Regions from separate parts of the Shewanella sp. JNE2 genome, predicted to be linked through region 3. Evidence: predicted binding sites of a transcription regulator. Region 3 holds the regulator's gene; each other region holds the start of a gene.
What was found. Region 3 encodes NrdR, which represses ribonucleotide reductase genes. Its sites were predicted from a motif close to AAACACNANATNTNGTGTTT; they were not measured.
Positions count from the first base shown of each region.

Region 1: a site for NrdR is predicted at 4,682-4,701, ahead of nrdA (class 1a ribonucleoside-diphosphate reductase subunit alpha). Genes of this name have one in related genera too.
Region 2: a site for NrdR is predicted at 4,163-4,182, ahead of nrdD (anaerobic ribonucleoside-triphosphate reductase). Genes of this name have one in related genera too.

Region 1 covers NZ_CP096169.1:2,300,766-2,308,208, forward strand. The annotation lists gene gyrA (DNA gyrase subunit A) at 1-2,696, opposite strand, end outside; gene ubiG (bifunctional 2-polyprenyl-6-hydroxyphenol methylase/3-demethylubiquinol 3-O-methyltransferase UbiG) at 3,081-3,791, shown strand; gene MZ182_RS10380 (HAD family hydrolase) at 3,793-4,461, shown strand; gene nrdA (class 1a ribonucleoside-diphosphate reductase subunit alpha) at 4,855-7,143, shown strand; gene nrdB (class Ia ribonucleoside-diphosphate reductase subunit beta) at 7,208-7,443, shown strand, end outside.
Region 2 covers NZ_CP096169.1:1,696,055-1,703,497, forward strand. The annotation lists gene MZ182_RS07545 (DUF3010 family protein) at 34-471, opposite strand; gene MZ182_RS07550 (DEAD/DEAH box helicase) at 611-1,960, opposite strand; gene rssA (patatin-like phospholipase RssA) at 2,207-3,169, shown strand; gene MZ182_RS07560 (hypothetical protein) at 3,256-3,945, shown strand; gene nrdD (anaerobic ribonucleoside-triphosphate reductase) at 4,213-6,330, shown strand; gene nrdG (anaerobic ribonucleoside-triphosphate reductase-activating protein) at 6,446-6,907, shown strand; gene MZ182_RS07575 (YibL family ribosome-associated protein) at 7,022-7,378, shown strand.
Region 3 covers NZ_CP096169.1:3,252,453-3,259,895, reverse strand. The annotation lists gene ettA (energy-dependent translational throttle protein EttA) at 1-1,180, opposite strand, end outside; gene glyA (serine hydroxymethyltransferase) at 1,370-2,623, shown strand; gene nrdR (transcriptional regulator NrdR) at 2,823-3,272, shown strand; gene ribD (bifunctional diaminohydroxyphosphoribosylaminopyrimidine deaminase/5-amino-6-(5-phosphoribosylamino)uracil reductase RibD) at 3,381-4,535, shown strand; gene MZ182_RS14585 (riboflavin synthase) at 4,547-5,203, shown strand; gene ribBA (bifunctional 3,4-dihydroxy-2-butanone-4-phosphate synthase/GTP cyclohydrolase II) at 5,269-6,372, shown strand; gene ribE (6,7-dimethyl-8-ribityllumazine synthase) at 6,505-6,981, shown strand; gene nusB (transcription antitermination factor NusB) at 6,996-7,400, shown strand.

The DNA.
Region 1 (7,443 bases), 950 kb from region 3:
TCTTCGTCATCCAGCGCTTCTTCAAGCGCCTCGTCAGCTAATTCGCCTTCGACAATGACAGGAACAATCGGTAAACCGTTTTCATCCAGCTCGACTTCATCTTCTTCAGTTTGGATTTCGTCGATACGTTGTAGGCCGACCACTTTCTCGTCGCCCGCAGTGCGGATAATCGTTACACCTTGAGTGTTACGGCCAATGATAGACACGCCGCTCGCAGGTGTACGCACTAAGGTACCTTTATCACTGATGAGCATCAGTTCGTCGTTAAGACCGACTTGAACAGCCCCAACAACAGCGCCGTTACGTTCACTCACCTTGATTGAAACCACACCTTTAGTCGCACGGCTCTTCGCAGGATATTCAGACAGTTGCGTCCGTTTACCGTAACCGTTTTCAGTCACGGTCAGAATCGCGCCATCGCCCTTCGGTACGATAAGCGACACGACTTTTTGACCTTCTTCTAAACGGATACCACGAACGCCTGTTGCAGTACGGCCCATAGGACGTAAGGACAAGACTTCTTCACCGGTTTCAGGATCGGTTTTCACTTCGCCTGTTTCAGAATCACGAACTTTTTCACCAAAGCGAACCACTTTCCCTTCGTTCGAGAACAACATGATTTCGTCATCACCGTTAGTGATATCGACACCGATCAGTTGGTCACCGTCTTTGAGGTTAACGGCGATAATGCCGTTTGCACGTGGATTGCTATAAGCAGTTAGTGCGGTTTTCTTCACAGTACCGTGTGAGGTCGCCATGATGATGTACTTGTCAGCCGCGTATTCACGTACTGGCAGAATCGCAGTAATGCGCTCGCCATCGGATAACGGCAACAAGTTAACAATTGGACGACCACGGGCCGTACGGCTCGCTAATGGCAGTTGATACACTTTGAGCCAGTACATCTTACCAAAATCAGAGAAGCACAAAATGGTATCATGGGTATTGGCAACTAACAGCTTCTCGACGAAATCTTCGTCTTTCACTTTCGTCGCGGCTTTACCTTTACCGCCACGGCGCTGGGCTTGGTAATCGGTCAATGGTTGATACTTGGCATAACCTAAGTGCGACAGTGTTACCACAACGTCTTCTTCGTTGATCAAGTCTTCAAGACTCATATCGACTTCGTTGGCATTGATCACTGTACGGCGCGCATCACCATATTCTTCAAGGATTTGAACTAATTCTTCCTTGATCACTTCCATCAAACGCTCAGGACTGCGCAAAATAAACAGCAGACCCGCGATAAATTCGAGCAGTTCTTCGTATTCGGCGATGATCTTATCGTGCTCAAGACCGGTCAAACGGTGTAAACGCAGTTCCAGAATGGCCTGAGCTTGTTGCTCAGTCAGGAAGTATTGACCGTCACGAATACCGTATTGTGGCTCTAACCACTCAGGACGCGCGGCGTCATCGCCCGCTTTTTCCAGCATGCCTTGAACGTGGCCTAATTCCCAACCTTGCTCAACCAATTTCACTTTGGCATCCGCAGGCGTTGGTGAGGCTTTGATCAGTGCAATAATCGGGTCAATGTTAGCCAGTGCAACCGCCAGCGCTTCCAAAATATGGGCACGCTCACGGGCTTTACGCAGTTCGAATACGGTACGACGCGTCACCACTTCACGGCGATGCAGAATAAAGCATTCGAGCATTTCTTTAAGATTAAACAGTTTAGGCTGACCATTGGTCAGGGCCACCATGTTAATCCCGAAAGAACACTGCATTTGCGTTTGAGCATAAAGGTTATTGAGTACAACCTCGCCCACTTCACCGCGCTTAATTTCGATAACGATACGCATACCGTCTTTATCAGACTCGTCGCGTAGACCACTGATCCCTTCAAGCTTTTTATCTTTAACCAGCTCGGCAATCTTCTCGATTAACCGGGCTTTGTTCACTTGATAAGGAATTTCAGTGACGATAATGCGCTCGCGGCCATTATCTTCTGTTTCAATATCCGCCAGAGCACGCATGATCGCGCGGCCACGGCCCGTTTTATAGGCATCAATAATGCCTTTACGGCCATTGATAATCGCCGCAGTGGGAAAATCTGGACCTGGGATATATTCCATCAACTGTTCAATCGACAGTGAAGGTTCTTCAATCAATGCCAAACAGCCCTTGACCACTTCGGTTAGGTTGTGGGGTGGGATGTTGGTTGCCATACCTACCGCAATACCTGACGAACCGTTAATTAACAGGTTAGGTACGCGTGTAGGTAATACGGCTGGAATTTGTTCGGTGCCGTCGTAGTTAGGGACGAAATCCACTGTCTCTTTTTCAAGATCGGCCAGTAATTGGTGCGCTAACTTATCCATACGGATTTCGGTATAACGCATTGCCGCCGCTGAGTCACCGTCGACCGAACCGAAGTTACCTTGGCCGTCTACTAAGGTGTAACGCAGTGAGAATGGCTGGGCCATACGGACGATAGTGTCATAAACAGCAATATCACCATGGGGGTGATATTTACCGATGACGTCACCGACCACACGGGCTGATTTTTTGTAAGGCTTGTTCCAATCGTTCTTCAATTCACTCATGGCAAACAGAACGCGGCGATGAACCGGCTTTAAGCCGTCGCGCACGTCTGGTAATGCACGTCCCACGATAACGCTCATGGCGTAATCAAGGTACGAATTCTTTAGTTCGTCTTCGATATTAATTGGCGAAATAGATGATGCCAGATCAGTCATAAACTGCTCGTTCCCCTGAAAAATAGCCGACAACGTATAATCCGTATCATTGCCTAGCCCAAAAACGTGATTTGGCATTCTAACACAGTTATTTAATGTCGCCAGACCTATCATTATCGAATTGAGAAGGAAGCAACTTAATAGATGAAAACACTATCAATTTAGACTTGTGAACTTGGAAAAAGACAAGGTTTTATGCCAATTTGAGCTCAAACCTTGGTTAATCTGTAAACAGAAAAGGCGACTTAGGGCACAGTGAGTTGCTACAGAGATGAAAATTGTCTAAATTTCACTCAACCACAAGGACTTAGAGCCAGCGAACACTTTGTTTATCAATCATAGTCGTTATAATAGCCGCACAATACAGCCGCTTCAGGTAATCCCATGCAACATAATACCAATGTAGACCCACAGGAAATCGCAAAGTTTGAACGTATGGCCGAGACTTGGTGGGATCTTAACGGCGAATTTAAGCCGCTGCATCTACTAAACCCGCTGCGCTTAAACTATATCGATCAAACCGCTGGCGGTATTTTCGGTAAAAAAGTGCTCGATGTGGGTTGTGGTGGAGGCATTTTATCTGAAAGTATGGCGCGTATCGGTGCCGAGGTTGATGGTCTGGATATGGGTGAAGAACCCTTAGAAGTCGCGCGTCTTCACGCGCTGGAAACCGGTGTAAACATCACTTATGTAAAAAATACGGCCGAAGCCCATAGCCAAGATCATCAAGGCTATTACGATGTGGTAACTTGCATGGAAATGCTCGAGCATGTGCCTAATCCGCAATCGGTCATCAAGGCTTGCTGCGATATGGTAAAACCCGGTGGCTTCGTATTTTTCTCAACCATTAACCGCAATCTAAGATCTTATGTTGAAACGATTTTAGGTGCCGAATACCTGCTAAAAATGCTACCAGTTGGCACCCATGATCATAATAAATTTATCAAACCCTCAGAGCTGATCGAGCTGGTAGATAATACAGATCTTATCTGCAAAGACGCTGTTGGAATAACCTATAACCCACTAACAGGCATTTTTAAGTACACCCCAAGGGTTGATGTCAATTATATGATTGCAACCCAGAAGGTTGATTAACATGAGTTTGTCACAGGTTAAAGCGGTACTGTTTGATCTTGATGGTACGCTTGCCGATACCGCGCCAGATCTTGTGCAGGCACTGAACTTAAGTCTCTGTGACGCGGGGATTGAAGCAAAACCCTTCGAGCTACTACGCAGCGCCGCTTCCCACGGCAGTTTTGCCTTAGTTGATGCCGCGCTCCCCAATGCTGATGAGTCCCTGCGTATTCAGATCCAGCAAGGGCTACTCGCCCACTATCAACGTATTAATGGCGACTATTGTCGATTATTTACCGGTATGGATGTATTGCTCGACTGGCTTGAGCTACAGCAACTGCCATTTGGCGTTATTACCAATAAACCAGCGCGCTTTACTCGTCCGCTGGTTAGAAAACTGAATTTGCACCAGCGGATGCAAGTTGTTATCAGCGGCGATTCAACCCGCTATGCTAAACCCCATACGGCGCCTATGTTACTGGGTGCGCAGCAGCTTAACTGCGCCCCTGAACATATACTGTACTTAGGAGATGCTGAACGAGATTTACTCGCCGCCAAAGCGGCAGGTATGGTCGGCGGTGTGGCATTATGGGGTTATTTAGGGGAAGAAGATAAACCACAAAATTGGCCTGCATTGGCACAATTTAGTTCACCTTTGGCTGTCCATCAGGCTTTAGTTGCAACCCGTTAGTTGAGTGGTTTGATCGAACTGCTGCTTATTTTAGCGATCGCGATCTCAAGTGAGATCGCGCAAAAAGTCGACATGGATCATGTACACTACTCTGAAATAGCACTTCAGGGTTAGCCATTACTAACACAACTGCTTATCCTCAAGATATCCACAAGATACCCCCGAAATTCTAACTTGCAAATAGCGTCAAACCTCACTATCTTGTATCTCAGATTATTTAAAACACCATATCTTGTGTATCGGTAACAATCAGACACACTAAAAACTCCCCACTCAATTGACGCCATTTTAGGAGGTCAGCAGTATTTAAGGGATGTTTGTTGATTGTTTTACAAGGAAACGTACGGTGACTTAGCTCACCTGAATAGATATCAGAACCAAGGCCTCTCTTCAATGAATAGCACTATAACAGTCACAAAACGCTGTGGTGAACGTGAGAATATCGATCTCGAAAAAATACACCGCGTAATTACTTGGGCAGCCAAGGGATTAAAAAACGTTTCTGTTTCTGAAGTTGAACTTCGCTCGCATTTGCAGTTTTACGATGGTATTCCCACCGAAACTATCCACGAAACCATTATCAAAGCGGCAGCGGATTTAATTTCACCCGAATCACCGGACTACCAGTTCCTTGCTGCCCGTTTAGCGGTGTTTCATTTGCGTAAGAAAGCCTTTGGTCAATTCGAACCGCCAGCCTTGTACGATCATGTGACTAAACTCGTTGAACTTGGCAAGTATGATATGCACATTCTGCAGGATTATACCCGCGAAGAACTTGACCTTATGGATACCTATATCGACCACTGGCGCGATATGAATTTCTCCTACGCAGCGGTTAAACAGCTTGAAGGCAAGTATTTAGTTCAAAACCGCGTGACCCACGAGATTTATGAGAGCGCCCAGTTCCTCTATATTCTGGTGGCGGCCTGTTTGTTTGCCCGTTATCCAAAAGAAACACGTCTGAAATACGTGAAAGATTTCTATGATGCGGTATCAACCTTTAAGATATCCTTACCCACGCCTATCATGGCGGGTGTTCGTACGCCAACGCGTCAATTCAGTTCATGCGTATTAATTGAGTGTGGCGATAGCTTAGACTCAATCAACGCGACCGCATCGTCAATCGTGAAGTACGTTAGCCAACGTGCGGGTATCGGCATTAACGCCGGTCGTATTCGTGCATTAGGTAGCCCAATCCGTGGCGGCGAAGCCTTCCACACAGGTTGTTTACCTTTCTATAAGTATTTCCAAACGGCGGTCAAGTCTTGCTCTCAAGGCGGTGTACGTGGCGGTGCTGCAACCCTGTTCTATCCTATTTGGCATTTAGAAGTCGAATCTCTGCTGGTATTGAAAAATAACCGTGGCGTAGAAGACAACCGTATCCGTCATCTTGATTACGGTGTGCAGCTGAACAAAGTCATGTATCAACGTCTGATCAAAGGCGAGAATATTAGTTTATTCAGCCCATCGGATGTACCCGGTTTGTACGATGCCTTCTTTGAGGATCAAGCCGAATTTGAGCGTTTATATCTGCAATATGAGCAAGACAGCAGCATTCGTAAGAAGACCATTAAAGCCGTCGAACTGTTTTCACTGATGATGCAAGAACGCGCTTCGACAGGTCGTATCTATATCCAAAACGTGGATCACTGTAACACTCACAGCCCATTCGATTCAAAAGTTGCGCCGATCAGACAATCTAACCTCTGTCTTGAAATCGCACTGCCAACTAAGCCATTAAATAACATTGATGATCCTAATGGCGAAATCGCCCTTTGCACTTTGTCAGCCTTAAACCTCGGAGCGATTAAGGAACTTTCAGAACTTGAGCCCTTGGCCGACTTAGCAGTACGAGCACTGGATAACCTATTGGATTATCAAGATTATCCAATAAAAGCGGCACAAATTGCATCAATGAACCGCCGCACACTCGGTATAGGTGTAATTAACTTCGCGAACTACTTAGCCAAAAATGGCATGAAGTATTCCGATGGCAGTGCAAACAATCTGACTCATCGAACCTTTGAAGCCATTCAGTTCTACTTACTGAAAGCCTCTATGAACTTGGCGAAAGAGCAAGGTGCTTGTCCGTTATTTAACGAAACCACCTACTCCCAAGGTATTTTGCCAATTGATACTTACAAACGTGACTTAGATAAGATTTGTAATGAGCCGTTACATTTAGACTGGGAATCACTGCGCAGCGATATTAAGCAGTACGGTTTACGTAACTCAACATTGTCTGCCTTGATGCCGTCTGAAACATCATCACAAATTTCAAATGCGACGAACGGTATCGAGCCACCACGTGGACTTATCAGCGTAAAAGCCAGTAAAGACGGTCAACTCAAGCAAGTAGTGCCTGATTTTGACATCCTAAAAGATAACTATGAATTGCTATGGAAAATGCCAAGCAACGACGGTTACTTGCAGTTAGTGGGCATTATGCAGAAGTTTGTTGATCAAGCGATTTCGGCCAACACCAACTACGATCCTTCACGTTTCGAAGGCCGTAAAGTGCCAATGCAGACGCTACTGAAAGATTTGCTCAATGCCTATAAGTTGGGTGTAAAAACCTTGTACTACCATAACACTCGCGATGGTGCATCGGATCAACACGATGACATCACCAACCTAGAGAAAGAAGATGATGGATGTGCAGGCGGTGCCTGTAAAATCTAGTCTTTTACGTTAACGGTTTTGCAGGGGTCCCTTTGGGATCCCTGCCCATTGGAAAAATAGCAACATGGCCTACTCTACCTTCTGTCAAACACCTAACGATGCTACCCGCGAACCTATGTTTTTAGGTCAATCGGTCAATGTGGCACGCTATGATCAACAAAAATATGAAGTGTTCGAAAAACTGATAGAAAAGCAGTTATCTTTCTTTTGGCGCCCCGAAGAAGTTGATGTCAGTCGCGATAAAATTGATTACAACGATCTGCCCGATCATGAAAAGCATATTTTTATTTCAAACTTGAA
Region 2 (7,443 bases), 1.6 Mb from region 3:
AGGCTCCGAAGCGGATCGGAGCCCAAATTGTAATTATACCTTACCGAAAATATGGCGATTTTGCTGAGCGTAAGCGGCTTCAAAAGCAGCTTGTTGTACCCGTTTAAGATCTAAACTGTCAAAATCCACTTGGGGAGGATTGCGTTTATTTTGTTCTTTAATGGTCACGGGTGATAACAGATGGACGGGTATATCGCCTAATTGGATGGCAGCTTCTAACTTAAAGCTGGTGGCAGAACCAGCCAATTTACCTTTTTGTTCACGTTCGATGATAACAACTTCATCGACCTTATAATCTTGCATGAGTTTATGAAAAGCAAAATGAAAGTCACGTATAGCCTCGGTAGTTGATGATTGCGAAACACTGAAGGATACCTTACGGCATTCAGGGACATTAAATGTTTCACCTTCATAGCTCAATAGACTGATGATGGCCTCGCCACCTTTTAACTCAACACCACAAACTCTCATGTTACACCTTCAAAATATCAATAATAGCGTTATTGTCGCTGGAATTTAGAACAATGCGCGAATCACTTCCGCTCATTGATGGTTCTAGTTAATAGTCTTGAGCATAACAGCATCAACACTATCAATATTAATTTAAAAATTAAACTTCTTCAGTATCATTATCTTGCAGTAAAGGGGCTGTGGGCTTTCTACGCATTGGTGCATCGCCAATATCGACCCCAGTAATAAAACGTTTATCCCTAGACGGTGGGGCTTTAACCGTTTTAGCTTTGGTTTTTCCAGCAGAAGTGCTGGTTTTTGCAACACGCTTGATTGGCGTTTGCTTAGATAGCTCTTTTAAACCGCTGAATTTTGCTTCTAAACCCGGAATAACACTGATTTCAAATGTTTTTCTGAGGAATATTTGGACTTTCTTGAAGTTATCCCAGTCTTTGGGGCCAACTAGGGATATCGCGTCGCCTTTTGCGCCAGCTCTGCCAGTTCGACCGATACGATGTACGTATTCTTCGGCAAATTTAGGCATATCAAAGTTAATTACTAATGATACATTGAGTAAGTCAAGACCACGCGATGCAACATCGGTCGTGACGAGGATTTGCTGTTGGCCACGGGCGAATTGATCCATGATTTGGTTACGTGCAGCTTGCTTTAAGTCGCCACTCAGTGCCGCAGTCGCAAATCCTTGGGTCGATAATTTTGCCGCTAATCGCTCGGTATCGGGGCGGGTTGCGGTAAAAACAATCACTTGTTTGTGAGTTTCATCCTGAAGTAAGCGAGTCAGCAGGGCTTCTTTATGATCTAAATGATCGCAAAGAAAAATACGCTGATGAATGTCATTGTGCTCGCTATGGGATGCATCAATTGCAACATGTGCAGGATTTTTAAGCAGTGTAGCTGCAATATCATTGATTTCACTGTGATCTAATGTGGCGGAGAACATTAAGGTTTGGCGACGTTTATGATCAGCGGCTTCATTGATCGTTTTAAGCTGTGGTGCAAAACCTAAGTCTAACATACGGTCTGCTTCATCAAGGATTAATAGTTCTAATCCATTGAGGAACAAATGTTTTTGCTCTAAATGATCGGCAATGCGTCCAGGTGTCGCCACGATGAAATGGGGCTCTTTTGCTAATGCTTTAGCTTGATCATTAAAATTCTCCCCCCCAAGTACACTAATCGCCTTGTACTGAGTGTTGGCCACCAGTAAGCGAAGCTGACTATAAACTTGGTGAGCTAATTCGCGTGTCGGTAATAAAATCAATACCCTAGGATCGCGTTTACTGAGTGAGCGGGTGGATATAACTCTTTGCAATGCTGGCAGCAAAAAGGCCAAGGTTTTACCCGAGCCTGTTTTTGACGAAGCCATTAAATCTTTACCTGCCAATGCGATAGGCAGTGCTTGTTCCTGGATGGCGGTGGGTGCGGTGATCCCCATATGTTTTAAGCTTTGTAAAAGACGCTGGTCCAGAGAAAAATCGGTAAATTGCAAAGGTATATCCCCAAAAACGTAGTAAGGGCAGATTATAGCCTTAAAGGGCTGTTCTCAGCTATCCACATTGATAATTATCTCGGTTTAGTACCATTTTGAGAAAAAACAGCGTGGGATAGTTTCACTCAGTAGCATTATTTTGCATTGACATTACAACCTCTTAATTATGTGTATTTCACCATTGACAGCCGATGTGATGGAAACTTAGGTTATTCTGTGTATCGGTCAGTAAAGAGGAAGCATTTTATGGTAAGGGGAACGTCACCCACTATTGGTATTGCCTTAGGTAGTGGAGCGGCAAAAGGGTGGGCACATATTGGTGTATTAAATGGACTAGCGGCTATGGGGGTTAAGCCTGATAAAGTTGCGGGCTGTTCTATAGGGGCGTTAGTTGGTGCCGCATACGCCCATGACCATTTACCTGAACTTGAAGAATGGGTGCGAAGTTTTTCCAGTTGGGATGTTTTAGGATTAATGGATATTCGTTGGCGAAAAGGGGGCTTGATTGGTGGCGATAAAGTCTTCGATGTTCTGCAATCCCGTATTGGTGATGTGAAGATTGAGGAGCTTAATCGTCCGTTTGCTGCTGTGGCAACCGATTTATATTCAGGACAAGAGATTTGGTTTCGCCATGGGGATTTACGCCAAGCGGTTAGGGCTTCTTGTTCTATGCCCGGTATTCTAGCACCCGTTCGACAAGGTGAACGCTGGTTAGTGGATGGTGCTGTGGTAAATCCTGTTCCTGTGTCGGTGAGTCGTGCAATGGGGGTCGATATTGTGATTGCCGTTGATTTAAATGGATATCATCCCGGACGATTACAGGTTTTGCCTGTTAATATGACAAGTCATAAGGCCACTCAAGGAGAAATGGATTTGCCCGCTAGACAGGATACGGGATTTATGGATTTATTTGCCCGTGGCAGAGAATATGTGAGTAGTTTGACGGATAAGTTTTCCCTTGGTACCAAATCTAATCCGGGCATGATTGCTGTGATGTCGCAATCAATGGGTATTTTGGAGCAAAGGCATAAGCGATCGCGTTTAATGGGTGATCCTCCCGATATTTGTATCGTACCCGAAGTGGCCGAGATAGGAACAATGGAGTTTCATCGTGCCAGTGAGGCGATTGCCGCTGGTGAAGCTGCTGTCGCGAAAGTGGCTCATTTGATTGAAGCGGCATTATGGCGGGGAAACGAGCATAGAGAATGAATTATTGATACATTATTTTACAACTCATTGTTTGGCCTATTTTTTGCTTAAATTGCAAATCACTTATCGACGCCAAAGTTTTGACAATGAATTCAATTTTAAACACTCTGAACCTAAATCGTAGCAGTGCTAGCATCATTGATGCTTATGGTGTAAACAGCCAAAAGGCTAGTACAACCAAAACGGATGCTAGTGCTGAAACGACACAAACCCAATCGAGTGTGACTAAGTCCGACCAAGCAAGTTCTGATGAGATTGCCTTATCTCCACGAGCACTACGGGCTCAAAAAATTCAGGCAATGTCGAAGGATTTTTTTGCTGACGGCAAATTCAGCGTTGCCGATATTCCCGCATTAGTTTCTCGATTACAACAGGACGGTATTTTATCCGATTCACAGGTAGAGCGTTTATCTCAAAATGGTATTAAAGTGCCGAGTAAGGAGACGCCAAGCAAACAATCACTGCAGGATTTTTTGGATGATGAATTAAAAACACTCGCCAAAAATTCACCTAATAGCTCACTCATCAACACCTTAGTCGATGCAAAAAGTGTGCTGTCCAATATGGATGATGCCCAGTCACCAGTATTAGCACAAAAAGCCGCCAAGGTATTTGGGCAATTAACAGAGTATATAAACTCTGAACCGCCTATGACCGACAAGCAAAAACAACTTTGGCAAGGGCTTAAATCAACCATGCAAGTAGCGTCATCACTTGGGGCTCAGCAATCTGCATCTGGTCAATTAAGTAGCTATTTAGCATTAGCAAAACGTTAATTAAAAAGTGAATAACTGTGAGCAGAGCCGGTATGTTATCAACTTCTGTGCAATAGCCTGCTTTATGACTTAGGTCAAGGTGTGATGCTCAGATCATTGGGCTTTGCTACAGTTCTTATTTGTTCTTTTCTTCTATCCTAGAAACTATGATCTGGATCATGGAAGTTTCAGCATTGATACCGCTTAATACGCTATATATTGTGCTTATGGATTATTTAATCACTATATGTAGTGTTAATTTTAATCGGGATGGAGAGGAACTGAACAATGCCAGTCGTGATCAAGCGGGATGGTTGCCGCACACCTTTTGATGAAACAAGGATAAGAGATGCAGTGATGGCCGCTGCAAACTCGGTTGGGATAGAGGATGAAGACTATGCTGCGACTGTTGCTGCTTGTGTCAGTCAACGTGTTGCCTCATTAACCGAAGTTGATATTCATCATTTGCAAGATGCTGTAGAAAACTTGCTAATGGAAGGCCCTTATAAGTCATTAGCTCGAGTGTATATTGAATATCGCCATGACAGGGATATTTGTCGCGAAGCGACCAGTAAATTAAATTTAGAGATCCGTGGTCTAGTTGAACAGAGTAATGCCGCGCTGCTAAATGAAAATGCCAATAAAGACTCAAAAGTTATTCCAACACAACGTGATTTACTGGCTGGCATCGTGGCTAAGCATTATGCCAAGAGTCATATTCTGCCAAAAGACGTTGTGGCAGCCCATGAAGCGGGTGAAATCCATTACCACGATCTCGATTACTCGCCATTTTTCCCGATGTTTAACTGCATGCTCATTGATTTGGCGGGGATGCTGACCCATGGCTTTAAAATGGGTAATGCCGAGATTGAAACTCCAAAGTCAATTTCTACCGCGACCGCAGTCACTGCGCAGATCATCGCCCAAGTCGCGAGCCATATTTATGGCGGTACGACCATTAATCGCATTGATGAAGTGTTGGCCCCTTTCGTGGCAAAAAGTTATGACAAACACTACCAAGTCGCGTTGAATTGGCAGATTAAAGATGCCAAAGCATTTGCTACTGCTCAAACTGAAAAAGAATGCCATGATGCCTTTCAGTCCCTTGAATATGAAGTGAATACTTTACACACGGCCAATGGGCAGACACCATTTGTCACCTTTGGGTTTGGCTTAGGGACTTCTTGGGAATCACGCCTCATTCAGCAATCTATGCTCAAAGTGCGTATGGCAGGTCTCGGTAAAAATCGTAAAACCGCCGTATTTCCAAAGCTGGTGTTTGCTATTCGCGATGGTATTAACCACAAGGCAGGAGACTGCAATTACGATGTAAAACAAATGGCACTCAAATGCGCGAGTATGCGTATGTATCCCGATATTCTCAACTATGAACAGGTTGAAAAGGTGACGGGATCATTTAAAACCCCAATGGGTTGTCGTAGCTTTTTGGGTACTTATAAGGAAAATGGTGAGTTAGTCCATGAAGGGCGAAATAACCTCGGTGTAGTGAGTCTTAACTTGCCTCGTATCGCCTTAGAAGCCAATGGTAATGAGGCCGAGTTTTACCGTATTTTAGATGAACGCCTATTACTTGCCCGCAGAGCATTAGATACACGTATCGAACGCTTAAATGGCGTAAAAGCACGAGTGGCACCGATTCTTTATATGGAAGGGGCTTGCGGTGTGCGTTTACGTGCTGATGACGATATTGCGCAAATTTTCAAAAATGGTAGAGCATCGATTTCATTAGGTTACATTGGATTACATGAAACCATTAATGCGCTCTATGGCACTCAATCCCATGTGTTTGATAGTACTGAATTACGGGAAAAGGCCATTGCGATAGTTGCCTATCTCAAGGCTGCGACTGATGCTTGGAAAGCAGAAACCGGTTATGGTTTTAGCTTATATAGTACGCCCAGTGAGAGCCTTTGTAGTCGTTTCTGCAAATTGGATGCGAAGCAATATGGTGTAGTGGCAGGCGTCACTGATAAAGGCTATTACACTAATAGTTTTCATTTAGATGTAGAAAAACACGTAAACCCTTATGACAAAATCGATTTTGAACAGCCCTATCCGGCAATTGCTAGCGGTGGGTTTATTTGCTACGGCGAATATCCCAATATGCAGCATAACCTCGAAGCATTAGAAAATGTCTGGGATTACAGTTATAGCCGTGTACCTTATTATGGGACAAATACGCCTATTGATGAATGTTATGACTGTGGTTTTACTGGGGAATTTAGCTGTACAAGTAAAGGGTTTACTTGTCCGAAATGTGGTAACCATGAGCCAAGCAGAGTGTCAGTCACTCGCCGTGTTTGTGGTTATTTAGGTAGCCCAGACGCAAGACCATTTAACCATGGTAAGCAGGAAGAGGTAAAACGTAGGATCAAACACTTGTAACCATCTTGCATTATTCTTCTGTTAAACTGACCTTGGAACGCAGTACGAGAATACTCTGCTGCGTTGCGTGTTTTAGTCTAAATTGGCTCAAGGTGTTGAACCTAGGACTGAGTTCATGAATTATCACCAATATTATCCCATCGATGTGGTCAATGGTCCGGGAACCCGGGCAACCTTATTTGTTTCAGGCTGTGAGCACCAGTGTCGTGGTTGCTATAATCAAAGTACTTGGGATGTGCGATCTGGTCATCCTTTTGATAAAGCAATCGAAGATCGTATTATTGCGGATCTTAATGATAAGCGCATTGTTCGCCGAGGCCTGTCACTTTCCGGGGGCGATCCTTTATTGCCCGCTAATCTTGAGGCGGTATTAGCCTTAGTTAAACGGGTCAAAGCCGAATGTGAGAATAAAGACATTTGGCTATGGACAGGTTATGTACTTGATGACCTATCTGAACAGCAAAAGGCTGTGCTTACTTACATTGATGTACTGGTTGATGGAAAATTTGAACAAAGTTTAGCGGATCCAAGTTTACCATTTCGAGGTAGCAGTAATCAGATCATACGTTTGTTATAAAAGCGGTAACGAGGATCTGCAACTTGCTGTTATAATCCCAAGCCTTGACACAGATGCTAGCATAATTAGGCTAAGATTTTACTGTGGCTAACATAGGTAATTTAAGGTAACAGAATGAATTTAAAGCAAGAACTGCAGCAGCTTAACGATAAGCTAGATAAATTTCGTCGTAAACTTGCTGCGGCTGAACAACGAGGTGATGAGGCTGTTATTGCTCAGTTCAAACGCGAAATCGCTGCAGTCACTAAGCAAATTAGCAGTGTAAAAGGCCAACATACACGCTTATTGCATAAGCAGGGAGATGATATTAAACATCTGCCTTTTCATCGAGCGTTGACTAAAGCAGAACAAGCGGACATGGGGCAATTGAAAAAGTCCGTTAAGGGTCTGGTTGTGGTTCACCCAATGACGGCACTCGGCCGTGAGATGGGATTAACCGAAGTGACGGGTTACGCTCCTGCGAAGTTTTAAGACTCAAGATACGTAAATCTGGCACGAGTAAATAGGGGAGAACAAGTATAGATTCGAGTGTCGAT
Region 3 (7,443 bases):
ACTGCTCAACCGAGGCCAGTTGTACAGTTTCACCCAGTTCAATCGTGCCGCTGTCAGGCGTTTCAGCGCCCGATAACATGCGGAACAGAGTCGATTTACCCGCACCGTTGGCACCGATAATGCCGACGATAGCGCCCTTAGGTACAGAAAACGACAGATTATCAATAAGGACGCGGTCACCATAGGACTTAGTCAGGTTATTCACTTCAATAACTTTGTCACCTAAACGCGGTCCGGGCGGAATAAACAGCTCGTTGGTTTCGTTGCGTTTTTGGTAATCGTTAGTGTTCAGTTCTTCAAAGCGCGCCATACGGGCTTTGCCCTTAGACTGACGGCCTTTAGCGCCTTGGCGCACCCATTCTAATTCTTTCGCAATGGTTTTTTGACGGGCGCTTTCTGCGGCAGATTCTTGCTTCAGACGGGCGTCTTTTTGCTCAAGCCATGAAGAATAGTTACCTTCCCATGGGATACCTTCACCGCGGTCGAGTTCTAAAATCCAGCCAGCAGCATTGTCGAGGAAGTATCTGTCGTGGGTGATCGCGACCACAGTACCGGCATATTCCTGCAGGAAGTGCTCAAGCCATGCCACGGACTCAGCATCCAAGTGGTTGGTGGGTTCGTCGAGGAGTAGCATTTCTGGCTTTTCAAGCAGCAAGCGACAAATCGCCACGCGGCGACGTTCACCACCCGATAACACTTCGATTTTCTCATCCCAATCTGGCAGACGCAGGGCGTTAGCAGCACGCTCAAGGATATGCTCTAAGTTATGGGCATCTTGGGCTTGAATAATGGCTTCGAGTTCGCCTTGTTCTTTGGCAAGGGCATCGAAGTCTGCATCGGGTTCTGCGTAGGCAGCATAAACTTCGTCTAAGCGTTTTAAGGCGTTTTTGGCTTCAGAAACCGCTTCTTCAATCGCTTCACGCACGGTTTGTGTCGGATCGAGTTTAGGCTCTTGCGGCAGGTAACCAATCTTGAGGCCCGGCATTGGGCGCGCTTCACCTTCAATTTCGGTGTCGATACCCGCCATAATGCGCAGTAGGGTGGATTTACCTGAACCGTTGAGGCCTAATACGCCAATTTTGGCACCGGGGAAAAAGCTTAAAGAAATATCTTTAAGGATCTGCTTCTTAGGTGGAACAACTTTACCCACTCGCAGCATGCTGTAAACAAACTGAGCCATTTTTCTCTATCTTAAGTGACTAATGATGCGGCTAATTCTACTCGATTGCGCGCCGAACTCAACTCGACAATGAGCCAAGTTCAAGCACTATCTGCAGGAATTTCATGTTTCAAATACTGGGATTGTGGTCACGATCCGAGTAGAATACCGCGCAACCCTACCTATAAGAATTGGCAGCTGGAGTAAGCAATGCTGAAAAAAGATATGAATATCGCAGATTATGATCCGGAACTGTTTAACGCAATTCAGAATGAAACTCTGCGTCAAGAAGAGCATATTGAGCTGATTGCTTCTGAAAACTACACCAGTCCACGCGTGATGGAAGCGCAAGGTTCACAGTTAACCAATAAGTACGCTGAAGGCTATCCTGGCAAGCGTTACTACGGTGGTTGTGAGTATGTGGACGTAGTTGAAACCTTAGCGATTGAACGTGCTAAACAACTGTTTGGCGCAACTTACGCTAACGTACAACCTCATTCAGGTTCACAGGCAAACAGCGCTGTTTACATGGCATTGTTAAAACCTGGCGATACCGTACTGGGCATGAACTTAGCTCACGGTGGTCACTTGACCCACGGTTCACCGGTTAACTTCTCTGGCAAACTGTACAACATCATTCCTTACGGTATCGACGAGTCTGGCAAAATCGACTACGACGAGATGGAACGTATTGCCATAGAACATAAGCCTAAGATGATGATCGGCGGTTTCTCTGCCTATTCAGGTATCGTTGATTGGGCAAAAATGCGTGAAATCGCAGATAAAATCGGTGCTTATTTATTTGTAGACATGGCACACGTTGCCGGTCTTATCGCCGCGGGCGTTTATCCAAACCCAGTACCACACGCGCACGTTGTGACGTCAACGACCCATAAAACCTTAGCCGGTCCTCGTGGTGGTGTGATCCTATCTGCTGCCGATGATGAAGAGCTATATAAAAAGCTCAACTCTGCTGTATTCCCTGGTGGTCAAGGTGGTCCATTGATGCACGTTATCGCCGGTAAAGCGGTGGCGTTCAAAGAAGCCCTAGAGCCAGAATTTAAAGTGTACCAACAGCAAGTGGTTAACAATGCTAAAGCTATGGTTGAAGTATTCCTTGAGCGCGGTTACAAAATCGTCTCTGGCGGAACCAGCAACCACTTAATGCTAGTTGACCTGATTGGTCGTGACTTAACGGGTAAAGAAGCCGATGCTGCCTTAGGTAGCGCCAACATTACCGTGAACAAAAATTCAGTGCCAAATGATCCTCGTTCACCCTTTGTGACCTCAGGTGTGCGTATCGGTACGCCAGCCATTACACGCCGCGGCTTTAAAGAAGCGGAAGCAAAACAATTAACTGGCTGGATCTGTGACATTCTCGATGATGCTCACAACCCTGCAGTGATTGAGCGAGTGAAGGGCCAAGTATTGGCACTGTGCGCACGTTTCCCTGTTTACGGTTAATTTGTAAATAGTCTCCTTTTTGTGGTGCTGAGTCTAACCACCATCAGATGGTTAACCTCAGCCCATAAATAGGATAAAATCCCATGGCCGCATCTTGCGGCCATTTTTATTGCTAAAATCTTAGACTTAAATCGAGCAGATTTATGCAAGATTGCACCGTAAAGCTCAGGCTTTATTCCATTGACTGGCAGGAGGCTCAATGCATTGTCCATTTTGCAGCGCGACAGATACTAAAGTCATCGATTCCCGATTAGTGGCAGAAGGCCATCAAGTGCGCCGTCGCCGAGAATGCACCGAATGCCATGAAAGATTTACCACTTTTGAAGGCGCTGAGTTGGTCATGCCTCGAGTGATTAAGCGTGATGGTTCACGCCAACCCTTCGATGAAGAAAAACTCCAAAGTGGAATGTTGCGCGCCGTTGAAAAACGTCCTGTGTCTATGGATGAAATCGAGCAAGCGCTCAGCAAAATCAAGTCCACTCTGCGCGCCACGGGCGAGCGGGAAGTGCCGTCAGAAATGGTGGGTAACTTGATGATGGAACAATTGATGAACCTCGATAAAGTTGCCTATATACGTTTTGCTTCCGTATACCGCGCCTTCGAAGACGTGTCTGAATTTGGCGAAGCCATCGCCAAACTGCAAAAGTAGTTATTCAGCTTTTGTCGCCTTAGAAGGTAGACGTGCAGTTGTCGCAGACGTAAAAAAACAGATTTATAAGACAGGTGAAAGCCGAAACCTTTAACAACAGGGTTGAACATGAGCTTGAACATAACTTGGTCCGCACTCGATATTCAAATGATGAGCCGCGCGATTCAATTGGCACGCAAAGGCTTTTATACCACTCGGCCCAATCCTAGTGTGGGCTGCGTTATCGTTAAAGATAACCAAATCATCGGTGAAGGTTATCATCAAAAAGCGGGTGAACCCCACGCCGAAGTGCATGCGCTACGTATGGCTGGTGAACGCGCCCGCGGCGCAACAGCCTATGTCACCTTAGAACCATGCAGTCATTATGGTCGCACACCGCCCTGCGCCTTGTCGCTGATCAATATTGGCGTTAAACGTGTGGTGGTGGCGGTAGAAGATCCAAATCCGCAAGTGGGGGGGCGCGGTATTCAAATGCTGCGTGACGCCGGCATTGAAGTGGATGTGGGATTACATCGCGATGAAGCCTATGCCTTAAATTTAGGCTTTATGAAGCGGATGGAATCAGGTTTACCCAGAGTTACGGTAAAATTAGCCGCGAGTCTTGATGGAAAAACTGCGCTGTCTAATGGTGTGTCTAAATGGATAACTGGCCCAGAATCCCGCCGTGACGTGCAGCGCTTACGCTTACGTTCCTGCGCGTTGGTCACGGGAATTGAAACCATATTGGCGGACGACCCCTCACTCAATGTGCGTTATCAAGAGCTTGGTAGCTTAAAAGACAGGGTAACCGAGGCGCAATTACTTCAGCCATTAAGAGTCATACTCGACAGTCGCGCCCGTTTGCCGTTATCTGCTGCATGTTTGGCTATTGTATCGCCGATACTCTTGGTCTCGACCGTGGCTTATCCCGCAGAGTTTCAAGCACAATTGCCCTCCCATGTGAGTTGCCTCCTGTTACCTGCAATTGAAGGTCGCGTCTCGCTTCCTGAACTATTAAGCTATTTAGGCCAAAGCTGTAATCACGTGCTGGTGGAAGCGGGGGCAACCTTAGCGGGCGCTTTTTTAGCCGAGGGGCTTGCCGATGAGTTAGTGCTATACCAAGCGATGAAAATCCTCGGTGGGCATGGTCGTAATCTGCTGCAACTGCCCGATTATCAAACCATGGCACACATTCCTGCACTCACGTTGGTCGATGAGCGCAAATTAGGGCCTGATACCCGTTTAACCTTGAGCGTTAAGCTTGATACTTCTTTATTTAATTAAGTGAGTTGACCATGTTTACTGGGATTATTGAAGCCGTTGGCACCCTTCGCAAACTGGAGCGTAAAGGCGATGATATTCGTCTTACCGTGGTGAGCGGCAAACTGGATTTAACCGATGTGCGTTTAGGCGACAGTATTGCCACCAATGGCGTATGCTTAACGGTTGTGCAGCAACTAGCCGACGGTTATGTGGCTGATGTTTCAGCCGAAACAGTGAGTCTAACCGGGTTTGCCAACTATAAAGTGGGCACTAAAGTGAATCTTGAAAAGGCCGTTACTCCCACCACGCGTTTAGGTGGCCATATGGTCAGCGGCCATGTGGACGGTATCGCAACGGTTGAGCAACGCTTAGTGCGTGGTCAAGCCATCGAGTTTTGGTTAGCCGCACCCGCAGAGCTTGGGCGTTACATAGCCCACAAAGGTTCCATTACCATTGACGGCGTGAGTCTGACGGTGAACGAAGTGGATGGCAGTCGATTCCGCTTGACCATAGTGCCCCATACCGCAGGTGAAACCACCTTAATCGACCTGCAAGCGGGCGATAAGGTGAATATCGAAGTAGATTTAATCGCCCGTTATCTTGAACGCTTAATGAATTATGATGGCAAAGACAGCAAGAGCGGTGGCGTCACCATGGAAATGTTAGCCCGTGCCGGGTTTGTGCGTTAGTGCACTGGCAATCGTTTTGCTAAGAGATAAAATTTCATAACAAGTCACATTATAAAGGTCCTACAATGGCGCTGCACAGTATAGAAGAGATCATCGAAGATATTCGTCAAGGCAAAATGGTTATTTTGATGGATGACGAAGACAGAGAAAACGAAGGTGATTTGATCATGGCGGCCGAAATGGTCACGCCAGAAGCGATTAACTTTATGGCCAAATATGGCCGTGGACTCATTTGCCAGACCATGACTAAAGCCCGTTGCCAGCAGTTAAATCTGCCTTTAATGGTGACGAATAATAACGCTCAGTTCTCGACTAACTTTACGGTTTCTATTGAAGCGGCTGAAGGTGTGACAACTGGTATTTCGGCCCACGATCGCGCTGTGACGGTAAAAACGGCCGTGGCTAAAGACGCTAAAGCGGCTGATTTAGTGCAACCTGGGCATATCTTTCCGTTAATGTCACAGGACGGCGGCGTATTAACCCGCGCAGGCCACACTGAAGCGGGTTGTGATTTAGCCCGTCTTGCGGGACTTGAGCCATCGGGCGTTATCGTTGAAATTTTAAACGAAGACGGCACTATGGCACGTCGCCCAGATTTAGAGATTTTCTCCGAGTTGCATGGCATCAAAATCGGCACTATCGCGGCTTTAATCGAGTATCGCAATACCAAAGAAACCACGGTTGTGCGTGAAGCTAAATGCAAACTACCGACCCGTTTCGGTGAGTTCGATATGGTGACTTTTAGAGACACAATCGACAATCAACTGCATTTCGCCTTAGTCAAAGGAGAGGTGAAAGAAGATTGTTTGGTGCGCGTGCATTTGCAAAACACCTTCAACGATTTACTCCACTCAGAGCGCGATCAGCAACGCAGCTGGCCACTCGAAAAGGCGATGGAGCGTATTTCTGCAGAAGGTGGTGTATTGGTTTTACTCGGGAATCAAGAGCATCCCTGTGAAATCCTTTCTAAGGTGAAAGCCTTTGAAGCCGAAGATCAAGGCCAAGCGCCTGCTTCTGCAAAATGGCAGGGGACGTCGCGCCGTGTGGGTGTGGGTTCGCAAATCCTCGCTAGCCTTGGCGTGACTAAGATGCGTCTGCTCAGCTCGCCTAAACGCTACCATTCACTTTCAGGCTTTGGCCTTGAAGTGACTGAGTATGTGGCGGACTGAAACCCCAAAGTGACACTGAAGTAAAATTAACAATTTCTGATAATTTGCATAGGGCTCTGGGCAATTGGCTGTGATATCATGTCGCCACTTTTCGCCCCGAGCTGGGTGCTTTAGCAAAATTTAGGTAAGATAATGAACATAGTTCAAGGTAATATCGAAGCGAAAAATGCCAAAGTTGCGATTGTAATTTCGCGTTTCAACAGCTTTTTAGTTGAGAGCTTGCTTGAAGGTGCACTTGACACGCTGAAACGTTTTGGCCAAGTCAGCGACGACAATATCACTGTTGTCCGTGTACCAGGTGCGGTTGAGTTGCCGCTAGCTGCGCGTCGCGTTGCTGCCAGTGGTAAATTCGACGGTATTATCGCATTAGGTGCGGTGATCCGTGGTGGTACTCCTCATTTTGATTTTGTTGCAGGCGAATGTAATAAAGGTCTAGCTCAAGTTGCTTTAGAATTTGATCTGCCTGTTGCCTTCGGTGTGTTGACCACAGATACCATAGAACAAGCTATTGAACGTTCAGGTACCAAAGCGGGTAATAAAGGCGGCGAAGCTGCTTTAAGCCTGCTTGAAATGGTCAATGTTCTGCAAGAACTTGAACAACAGTTGTAATAGTAGGAAAAATAATGAAGCCTTCTGAGCGCCGCAAGGCCCGCCGTTTAGCCGTTCAAGCCATCTATTCATGGCAACTAAGCGGGAATAATATTGCCGATGTCGAGCATGAGTTTTTAACTGAGCAGAGTCTCGACGGTGTTGATGTAGCTTATTTTCGTGAGCTATTTTCAGGCGTTGCAACGAAGAAAACCCAGTTGGATGAGCTGATCATCCCGCATCTGGAGCGCCCGATTGATGAAGTGTCTCCTGTTGAGAAAGCCATAGTACGTTTAGCGACCTATGAGCTGACTTTCCGTAAAGATGTGCCCTACAAGGTCGCTATTAACGAGGCGATTGAGTTGGCAAAAGCTTTCGGTGCGGACGAGAGTCATAAGTTTGTGAACGGACTGCTCGATAAACTGGTTGCACGCAAGTAATAAAGACAAACGGTATCTTAGGATACCGTTTTTCATTGCTAAC